2 linked regions of the Geomonas sp. RF6 genome follow. The protein of the gene in region 2 interacts with the protein of the main gene of each other region in a pairwise test. Links are inferred from orthologs where the notes say so. Each region holds a gene or a part of one and is shown on either strand. Other genes may lie near its edges.

The links. Proteins that work in one complex are often made in the same cells at the same time.
Region 1: the proteins of LPW11_RS20835 (region 2) and grpE interact in binary tests that used the Escherichia coli proteins (3 or more experiments, as listed by UniProt). The link is inferred for Geomonas sp. RF6 from one-to-one orthologs.

What each region holds. Positions count from the first base shown.
Region 1 is NZ_CP087999.1:1,485,165-1,489,469, forward strand. The notes cover bases 1,508-4,305. They hold grpE (nucleotide exchange factor GrpE), read left to right. Parts: upstream 1,508-2,516; coding sequence 2,517-3,095; downstream 3,096-4,305. Other genes in these bases: hrcA (heat-inducible transcriptional repressor HrcA), read left to right, coding at 1,508-2,499; dnaK (molecular chaperone DnaK), read left to right, coding at 3,275-4,305. Also shown: radical SAM family heme chaperone HemW, read left to right, coding at 210-1,355; more of hrcA, read left to right, coding at 1,453-1,507. UniProt on the Escherichia coli protein: Participates actively in the response to hyperosmotic and heat shock by preventing the aggregation of stress-denatured proteins, in association with DnaK and GrpE. It is the nucleotide exchange factor for DnaK and may function as a thermosensor.
Region 2 is NZ_CP087999.1:4,902,414-4,908,306, reverse strand. What follows is about bases 1,271-4,149. They hold LPW11_RS20835 (Nramp family divalent metal transporter), read right to left. Parts: upstream 3,422-4,149; coding sequence 2,120-3,421; downstream 1,271-2,119. Other genes in these bases: LPW11_RS20830 (methylmalonyl-CoA mutase family protein), read left to right, coding at 3,707-4,149; LPW11_RS20840 (universal stress protein), read right to left, coding at 1,271-2,123. In the rest of the region: YedE family putative selenium transporter, read left to right, coding at 1-1,019; more of LPW11_RS20840, read right to left, coding at 1,206-1,270; more of LPW11_RS20830, read left to right, coding at 4,150-5,893. UniProt on the Escherichia coli protein: H(+)-stimulated, divalent metal cation uptake system. Involved in manganese and iron uptake. Can also transport cadmium, cobalt, zinc and to a lesser extent nickel and copper. Involved in response to reactive oxygen.

The sequences.
Region 1 (4,305 bases), 3.4 Mb from region 2 along the record:
ATCAGATCGGAACTTTTTCAAGAGATCTCGTGAGCTTGCGGCGATGCCGGCGCTACCTGCGGACCGCTGGAGATGGCGCCTGCGCCGCCTTCCGCGGACCACCCCTTTTTGGTGACTTTGCCAGGGGCATTTGCTAGTAATGAATAGTGCTGCTCGGTGCACGAGCCGCGCTGGAGCGGTTCCCGGAAATAATAATACACAAGGACATCATGCAAGCTTCCCTCTACATCCACTTCCCCTTCTGCGTCCGCAAATGCCTCTACTGCGACTTCAACTCGGTGGGGGGTGACGCGATGGCGCCGCGCGACTACGTCTCCCTCCTCCTGAAGGAGATGGAGCTGCGCCGGTCGCGGCTCCCCGCGGAGGTCACCGCCCCCACCCTCTACCTCGGCGGGGGAACACCATCTCTCATGGCGCCGGACCTGGTACGGGAAATCGTGGACGCGGCGAGGCGCCTCTTTGGGGTCGAGGAAGACGCCGAGATAACCATGGAGGGAAACCCGGGGACCGTTTCACTGGAGACGCTGCGCGGCTACCGGTCAGCTGGGGTGAACAGGCTCTCTCTCGGGGTGCAGAGCTTCGACGACCGCTTTCTTGCCGTCCTCGGCCGGGTGCACAGCGCCCGCGAGGCCGCCGACGCCATCGAGGCGGCGCGGGAAGCGGGATTTCGCAACCTGAGCATCGACCTCATGCACTCCCTCCCCGGGCAGTCGCTAGAGGAGTGGCACGACACCCTGCGGCGCGCGCTCTCCTTTGCGCCGGAGCACATCTCCGCCTACGCCCTCATCGTCGAGCCCGGCACCCCTTTCGAGGGGATGGACGAGCGGGGAGAGCTCCCCCTCCCGGATGAAGAGGAAGGGGCGCGCATGTTCGAGAGCACCGGCGAGATCCTTGCCGCCGCCGGGTACCTGCAGTACGAGATCTCCAACTTCGCCCGCCCGGGTTACCAATCGAGACACAATACCGTCTACTGGCGCCGCGGCAGCTATCTCGGCTTCGGGGCCGGAGCCCACTCCTTCCTGAACCGGGGGGGGACCGGAACCCGCTGGAGCAACGCGCGGGGGATCGCGGAATATGGGGACGCGGTCGCCTCTGGCCGCCTCCCCGAAGAGGAGATGCACGAGCTCACCGTGCGGGAGGCGATATCGGAGGGGTTCTTTCTCGGCTTGAGGCGCCTCGACGGCGTCGATCTCGCGGAGCTTTCGGCAATCTTCCGCGCGGAGGATCTGCAGCCGTTCCTGGCACAAGCCGAGAGTCTCGTCGCCTCAGGCGCGCTGCAAAGGGAGGGGAGCCGGGTGCGGCTCGCCCCCGCCGCCGTCGCCGTCGCCAACAGCGTCTTCTGCCGTTTCCTGTAGGAGTCCCACCCCTTGACAAAGAAGGGGGGCATTGTTACCTTATACCTCGTTAGCACTCCCCAACAGCGAGTGCTAATTATGCTTTAGAGGGTGTGTCATGGAAGAGCAGCTCTCAGACAGGGGAAAGCGGATTCTCGAGGCGATCGTCGAGGATTACATCGCGAGCGCGGAGCCGGTGGCGAGCCGCAGCATCACGCGCAGCCACCAGCTCGCCCTCTCCCCCGCGACGGTCAGAAACGTCATGGCCGATCTCGAAGAGATGGGCTTTCTCACCTCGCCGCACACCTCGGCCGGCAGGATTCCCACCGAAAAGGCGTACCGCTTCTACGTGAACTCCATCCTCGAGGTGCAAAAGCTCACCAGGGGGAACAAGGAGTGGGTCCGGGAGATCCGCCGGCGCTGCCAGGTGGAGGGGAAGGACGTGGCGGAGGTCCTGAAGGAAACGAGCCGGCTGCTCTCGGCGACCTCCCACTACATGGGAGTCGTCCTCGCACCGCGCTTCGCAACGGATCACTTCCGCCAGATCGAGTTCGTGAAGCTCAGCGCCCGAAGGATCCTCGCCATACTCGTCTCCCAGAGCGGCACGGTCCAGAACAGGCTGATCCAGACCGATGCCGAGGTCTGCGCAGACGACCTGGTGCGCATGTCGAACTACCTGAACGAGCTCCTGAAGGGGCTCACCATCGCCCAGGTGCGGGAAAAACTCCTGAGCGAGATGCAAAGCGAGAAGGTGCGCTACGACGCCCTGATGAAGCAGGCAATCACCTTCTCCCAGCAGGCGGTCGCGGCAGAGGACCCGGAGATATTCCTGGAGGGGCAGGCGAACATTCTCGATCAGCCGGAATTTTCCGACGCAGGAAAGATGCGGGAGATCTTCCGCGCCTTCGAGAAGAAGGGGCTCCTTCTGAACCTCCTCGACCGCGCCATGGAGGCGCAGGGGGTGCAGATCTTCATCGGCACCGAGTCGCCGATCCTGCGCAGCGAGGGGATGAGCCTGATCGCCTCCACCTACATGGCAGGGAACGACACTGTAGGTGTCCTCGGCGTCATCGGCCCGACCCGCATGGGATACGGCAAGGTTATTCCGATCGTGGATTACACCGCGAAGTTAATAAGCAGACTGCTCGAGAGCGAGCAGGGATAAAAGGAGAGAGTAAAGGGATGGCAAACAAGACCCACGACTCCCAGCAGCAGGAGCCAGGAACCGCCCCCGAGGCGCCGCAGGAAGCCGCCGAGATCACCCCGGAGAGCGCGGAGGAGCGTATCGCGACACTGGAGACGGAGCTGAAGGCGAAAGAGGCCGAGGCGGCAGCGAATTACGACAAGTTCCTCAGGGAGCGGGCGGATCTGGAGAATTACAGGAAGAGGGTGCAGCGGGAGAAGGAAGAGATCCTCAAGTACGGCAACGAGGGGTTCGTGCTGGAGATCCTCCCCGCCCTGGACAACCTGGAGCGGGCGATCGAGCACGCCTCTGACGAGTCCCTCTCCGCCATACTGGAGGGGGTGAAGATCACCCTCAGCATGCTCCTCTCAGCACTCAAAAAACACGGGGTGACCCCGCTCGAATCGGCCCCCGGGACCGCGTTCGACCCGGCGCTGCACCAGGCGATGGCGCAGGTGCCGAGCGCCGAGCAGCCGCCGAACACGGTGGTGCAGGAGTACCAGAAGGGGTATCTCATAAACGAGCGGCTCTTGCGTCCGGCGATGGTGTCGGTGGCGATAGCCCCGAAGGAAGACTAGAAAAAAGGTTCGGGGTCAGCGTTCGGGGGTCAGAAAGGGATCATCCCTTCTGGCCCCGATCCTTTTCACCCCCCTTTTTTCCGCCCCCGCCCCTGATCCCCTTTTTTTTACACGCCCCCTTGTTTTTTGGGGGAGGGATGACTAGCTTTCCGGTACAGCTACCTTAAGAGGAGGAAGAAATGAGCAAAGTCATAGGAATCGACCTGGGTACCACCAACTCCTGCGTCGCAGTCATGGAAGGTGGGGAACCTGTTGTCATAGCCAACGCCGAGGGGAGCCGCACCACCCCGTCCATGGTTGCGATGACCGAGAGCGGCGAGCGATTGGTGGGGCAGCAGGCAAAGCGCCAGGCGGTCACCAACCCCGAAAATACCCTTTTCGCCATCAAACGCCTCATCGGCCGCAAGTACGATTCGGAGGCGGTTAAAAAGGATATCGCCATCTCCCCCTTCAAGATCGTGAAGGCGGACAACGGCGACGCCTGGGTGGAGGTACGCGGGCAGAAGTACTCCGCTCCCGAGATCTCCGCCATGGTGCTGCAGAAGATGAAAAAGACCGCGGAGGACTACCTCGGCGAGACCGTCACCGACGCCGTCATCACCGTTCCGGCGTATTTCGACGACTCCCAGCGCCAGGCAACGAAGGACGCCGGGAAGATCGCGGGTCTCAACGTCCTGCGCATCATCAACGAGCCGACCGCGGCAGCACTCGCCTACGGCCTCGACAAGAAGAAGGACGAGAAGATCGCGGTGTTCGACCTCGGCGGCGGCACCTTCGATATCTCCATTCTGGAGCTCGGCGAGGGGGTCTTCGAGGTGAAGTCCACCAACGGCGACACCTTCCTCGGCGGCGAGGACTTCGACCAGAAGATCATCGACTGGATCGCCGACGAGTTCAAGAAGGACCAGGGGATCGACCTCAGAGGGGACAAGATGGCGCTGCAGCGCCTTAAAGAGGCGGGCGAGAAGGCGAAGTGCGAACTCTCCTCTTCGCTCGAGACCGACATCAACCTCCCCTTCATCACCGCCGACGCCACCGGGCCGAAGCACCTCACCCTGAAGCTTACCCGTGCGAAGCTGGAGGCGATCTGCGCCGACCTCGTGGCGAAGCTCGAAGGACCGTGCCGCACCGCGCTCAGGGACGCTGGGCTCTCCCCGAGCGACATCGACGAGGTCATCCTCGTCGGCGGCATGACCCGCATGCCGGTGGT
Region 2 (5,893 bases):
GTGTCGCCCTCGGAGCCCTCGGCGTCCTCCTCGCTGTCCTGGGGAACCCGGAGAACTCGGGGATCTGCGTCTCCTGCTTCATGGAAAATGTCGCCGGCGGGCTGGGGCTGCACGACAACAGCAGAATGCAGTACCTGAGGCCGGAGCTCTCCGGCTTTGTCCTCGGCGCCTTTCTCAGTGCCCTCTTTTTCCGCGAATTCCGCACGCGCGGCGGCAGCGCGCCCCTTTCCCGTCTCTTTGCCGGCATCCTCCTGATGGTAGGCTGCGGCGTCTTTATCGGCTGCCCTATAAAGCTCCTGCTGAGGCTGGGAGCCGGTGATCTCGGCGCACTCGCCGGCGTCGCCGGCCTCATCGCCGGCGTATGGGTCGGCACCGCCGGGCTGGCGCGCGGCGCGGAACTTCCCCACGGCGCCCCGCAGCCGGGCGCGAGCGGCATTCTCATCCCTGCCGCAGCGCTGGCGCTTCTGGCGCTTGTGGTTGGGCGCCCAGGCATGATCTCCTTTTCCACCATGGGGAGCGGTTCCCAGCACGCCCCCTGGGCGGCGTCATTGGCAGGATCGGTCGTTCTCGGTGCCCTCGCTCAGCGCAGCCGTTTCTGCATCACCGGGGGGATTCGCGATCTCTTCGTCCTGCGCTGGAGAGGGTACCTCTTTTACGGCGTCCTCGCTTTTGCGCTCTCGGCATTCGCTGCAAGCGTGGCAGCAGGGAGATTCCATCCCGGCCTGGCGGGGCAGCCGGGGGCGCACGTGGAGCATCTCTGGAGTTTTCTGGGGATGGGGCTTGTCGGATGGACCGCGACGCTGGTGGGGGGGTGCCCCTTCAGGCAGCTCGTGAAGGCCGGCGAAGGCGACACCGACGCGGGGCTTCTTACGGTGGGGATGCTTCTCGGGGGCGCGCTGGTGCAGTCTCTGGGGCTGGGGGCTACCACGGCAGGGGTTCCGCTGGCCGGGAAGCTCGCGGTGCTCCTCGGTGTCGCGGTGCTCGCGGGTCATGGGCTCGGACAGAGCCGCACTCGATAGGAAAGTCGGAGAACAGTGCCGGGGTCAGGCTTTGCATTTGGGGATTCGGCCAAGAACAGTGGCGGGGTCAGGCTTTGCATTTGGGGATTCTGCCCACCAAATCAACAAATGCAAAGCCTGACCCCAGCGGACCACAAATGCAAAGCCTGACCCCAGCGGACCATGACCCCAGCGGACCAGCGGAAGCTAGAGCTTCGTTACCGGGATCAGCAGGAGGGGGACCTGCAGCTTGCTGACGATCTTGTGCGTCACGCTCCCGGCCCAGAAGGCATCCATCCCTGTCTTGCCGTGCGTTGTCAGAACGATCAGGTCTATCTTCGCATTTACCGCCGCATCCATTATCACCTTCGCCGGATCGCCCCGCAGCACGTGGGCGCTTGCCAGAAATCCTTCCTCCTGCAGTTCCCTCGCCAGTGGCGTGAGATACGCCTCGGCATCCTTCATGGAAAGGTCCAGAAGTCTCGATGTCGTCCCCGGCAGCATGCGGCTTGCCATCGCCTTGTCTCCGGAGAGGCTCGTCAGCTCCGGAACGGCAAACGCCAGGTGGACCGTTGCTCCGCAGCTTCTGGCAAGCTCCTTCGACGCCGGCAATCCCTGGGCGTGCTCCGGTTGACCGTCCAGCGGTACGAGGATGTGGCGACAGTTGAATGCGCGCGGCTCCGCTCCCTTCTCCGCGGGATGGGTGATGAGGACCGGCCTGCGGTCCATGGCGATGACCCGCTGTGCGATGCTCCCCAGGATAAGGTGCAGTGCGGCTCCCTTTCCGTGGGAGCACATCACCACCAGGTCGTGAGACAGCTCTCCCGCGTGCGCCACGATGCTGGCGGCGACGTTGTCCACCTCCGTCGTATGTACGTGACATTCCACCTCGCTTGGCCTCGCGAAGTACTTCTTCGCCACCTCCCTCAGATAGACCGACGCTTCAGGCGCGCTCACCAGGTGGGTCTGGCCGTGCACCACGCTCGGGGCATCCTTTTCGATGACGTGCATGAGGGTGACGCGGCATTTCAGCCGTTCCGTCAGGAAGGCTGCCACCGGGAGCGCGGCCTCCGCCATCGCAGAGCCGTCGAGCGGCACGAGAATGTGTTTGAAGATCCCTTTCATCCGGTAACCGTTTTGTAGACGAGGTAAAGGTTGAGTACCACGATGAGCGCCGCTATCAGGGAGGCGATTGCGGTGGTGAGAGGTGCGTTGACCATATCACCCATGATAGCGCGGCTCCGGGTAAAAAGCACCAGAGGTATGACCGCAAAGGGAAGCCCGAAGCTCAGTACGACCTGGCTGATGACAAGGGTGCGGGTCGGATCGAGCCCGGAGGCGATGACCGCCATCGACGGCGCCATGGTGACGAGCCGCCTGAGCCAGATGGGGATGTGCGTCTTCAGAAATCCCTGCATGATGACCTGCCCGGCCCCGGTCCCGACCGTCGACGAGGAGAGGCCGGAGACGAGGAGGGAGAAGCCGAAGATGTACTTCGCCGCGCTGCCGAGGAGCGGCTCCAGGGTGCGGTATGCTTCTTCGATGCTGGCGACGTGGGTGTGCCCGGTGGCGTAGAATGTTGCCGCTGCCATGATGAGCATCGCAGCGTTGACGCAGCTCGCTACCCCCATCGCCATGACGACGTCCATTATCTCGTAGCGGTACAGGCTCTTTAGCCGCTCCTTGTCGCGCACCACTATGCGCCCCTGCATGAGCGCGGAGTGCAGGAAGATCGCGTGCGGCATGACGGTGGCGCCGAGTATCCCGGTGGCGAGAAGGACGCTTTCCGCGCCGGAGAACTTGGGCACGAAGGCGTGGTAGGCGACCTGCGACCAGTCCGGGCGCACGATGAATGTTTCCGCCACGTAGCACAGGGCGATCATCCCCACCATGCAGGAGATGACCGCCTCCAGGGGCCGGAAGCCGTACCGTTCCATCCCGAGGATGAGGATGGTGGCGATCCCGGTAAGGACCGCGCCGAGAAGAAGGGGCACCCCGAGCAGGAGCTGGAACCCGAGGGCGGCGCCGAGAAATTCCGCCAAATCGGTGGCTATGGCAACCCCTTCCATAAGTACCCACATGAGGTACACGATCGGCCTCGGGAAGTGTTCCCGGCACTGCTCCGCGAGGTTCAGGCCGGTGACGAGCCCGAGCTTCGCCGCGAGGGTCTGGACCAGCATCGCCATCAAGTTGCTCATGACGATGACCCAGATCAGCAGGTAGCCGAATTGGGCGCCACCCTGGATGTTGGTGGCGAAGTTTCCCGGATCGACATAGGCGACGCTGGCGATAAAGGCGGGGCCGAGGAAGGGCATGATGCGGGCAAAGAAGTTCTTCTTGCGGCTCCCGAGCACGTCGAGCGCCATCTGGACCGTCTTGGCATCGGAAGCTTTCGGTGTGTAGGCTGGTGTCGGCTCAGTCATGGGATCCCGTTTTCTGCTTCGTCGCCGTCCTTTGCTTTCATTGTCTGCTCATTGCGTTCGTCAGCTTTTGTTAAAGCGGAAATTGTAGTAGTCACAAGCGCACTGTCAAGCGGACCTTTTCTTTAAACCTCCTTCATTATTCTCTATCCTTCCTTTGCATAGGCTCTTTTCTGTCGTAGCGCCTGCCCTTAGACAAGACAAAACCGGGTGAGTATAATGGCATAAGTGCTGTTGGTGCACCTTCCTCTGTCACTTGACCTTTCCAAACGCTGCCGAGACCCGGGAATGACTATGGATAAAAAGGTTGTCAGGATACTTACCGCCGTCGCCTCCTACGACGGCCACGACGCTTCGGTGCTTGCTCTCAACAGGGCCCTCCTCGCCGGCACTTTTCCCATAGAGGTCATCTACCTCGGGTTCAACATGACGTGCGAACGGATCGTGATGGCTGCCCTTCAGGAAGATGTGCATGCCGTGGCGGTGAGCTCCTACAATGGCGGGCATCTGCACTTCTTCCCTCACCTGGTGAATTCTCTTAGGGAGAAGGGGCTGTCGGATGTGCTGGTTTTCGGCGGAGGGGGGGGGACGATCGTAGCGGGTGACATCGCCACGCTGGAGCGGTCCGGCGTGGAGCGGATCTACGGGCCCGGCTGCTCCATCGACGAGGTCGCGAGGGACCTTACGGAGCGGGTCGCTCTGAAGGTGGAACGGGAGCATCAAGTGCCGATGACTCCCGCTCCGGTGAAGACCGATCTGGAGTTGACGAGGCTCCTTACCCGGGCGGAGCGCGGAGAAATCGACCCTTCACCCATGACGGCGGGAACCTCGAAGACGGTCGTTTTCGCCGGCGACGGGGGAAGCGGGAAGAGCACCCTCATCGACGAGCTGGTGCGGCGCTTTTTGGCGGCATTTCCGGAAAAGAGGGTTGCGATACTGGCGAATGACCCGACGATTTCCACGGGCCGCGCCGACACCGCTTTTCTCGCCGACCGCGTCCGGATGAATCACATCTACCACGACAGTGTGTGGCTACGCAGTCTCGCCACCGGGACGCCATACGCCCCCCTTTCCCCGCGGCTCCCGGAGCTTGCGGCCATTATGCGCAGTTCCGGATTCGATCTTGTCCTGGTGGAGACGCCGGGGACCGGGCAGACCGGGGTCGATGTCTCCCGTATCTCCTCGGACCTCACGATCTACGTAAAGACGAGGGAATCCTCCGGCAGCCCCATCCAGTTGCAGAAGGACCAGCTGCTGCACGAGGCGGACCTGGTGATCCTCAACAAGGCCGATCTGGAAGGGGCCGAGAGCGCGCTGGGAGAGCTGCAGGGGGCGCTGGCGCAATTTGGCAGGAACGGGATCGTCTATCCTGCTACCTCGAAGACGGCGCGAGACCCTGGAGTATCGGCTGTCTTCGACGCGATCTGCTCGAGGCTCGGGTGGAGCGGGCCTCGCGAGGAGCGGGCTACCTCCGACATCTTCCGTTACGCAAAGAAGTCGACTCTCGTGCCTCACCGCAGGCGGGCGTACCTCGCCCAGATAGCGGACAAGGTGCGGGAGTACGACGAGTGGGTGGCGGGGCAGCTGCGTCGCGTGAGGGAGGCTCCGGGAAGGGGCGATGCCCTCGATCCCTCCTGCACACAGCTTCTTGAAAGATGGCAGGAGGAATGGCGCGAGATCTCAGGGAAGGCTGCGGCGAGCGCGGGGATGGAGGCCGAGGTGGAGACGGTGAACCGGCTGCGCCTGCCGCGTGTGGCGCTACCCGACCCCCGCGACCGCGCCGAGTCGCTGCGCTTTCTCCTGGAGGAGGGGCTCCCCGGGCGCTTCCCGTTTGTTACCGGGATATACCCGTACCGCCCGCCCTCCGCGGGGCAGACGCTGCGCCAGTTTGCCGGGCTGCGCGGCCCGGAGGAGACGAACCGCCGGTTGCACTTCCTTGCGCAGGGGGTGGCGAATCCGCGCCTGTCGATCGCCTTTGACGGGATCACCCTGTACGGCGGGGACAGTGACGACGACCCCGGGAGCATCGGTAAGATTGGCGAAGGAGGGGTGGCCATCGACAGCTGGGAGGACATGAAGCTCGTCCTCGAGGGGTTCCACATCCCGGAGATCAGCACCTCCATGACCATAAACGGGCCGGCGCCGATCATTCTGGCGATGTACTTCGTGGCGGCGCAGGAGATCGAGCTGGAGCGTGCGGAGCGCGAAAGGGGAGCGCTTTCCGATGCCGAGCGGGAAGAGATAAAGCTCGCTACGGTGCGCGACCTGCGCGGCACCGTGCAGGCCGACATCCTGAAGGAGATCCAGGCGCAAAACGAGAACCTTTTCCAGCCGGACTTCGCCGTGAAGCTTCTGGGAGACATTCAGGAGTGGTTTATCTCCCACGGCGTCCGGAAATTCTACTCCCTGAGCATTTCCGGGTATCACATTGGGGAGGCTGGGGCCACCCCTGCGCAGGAACTTGCCTTTACCCTT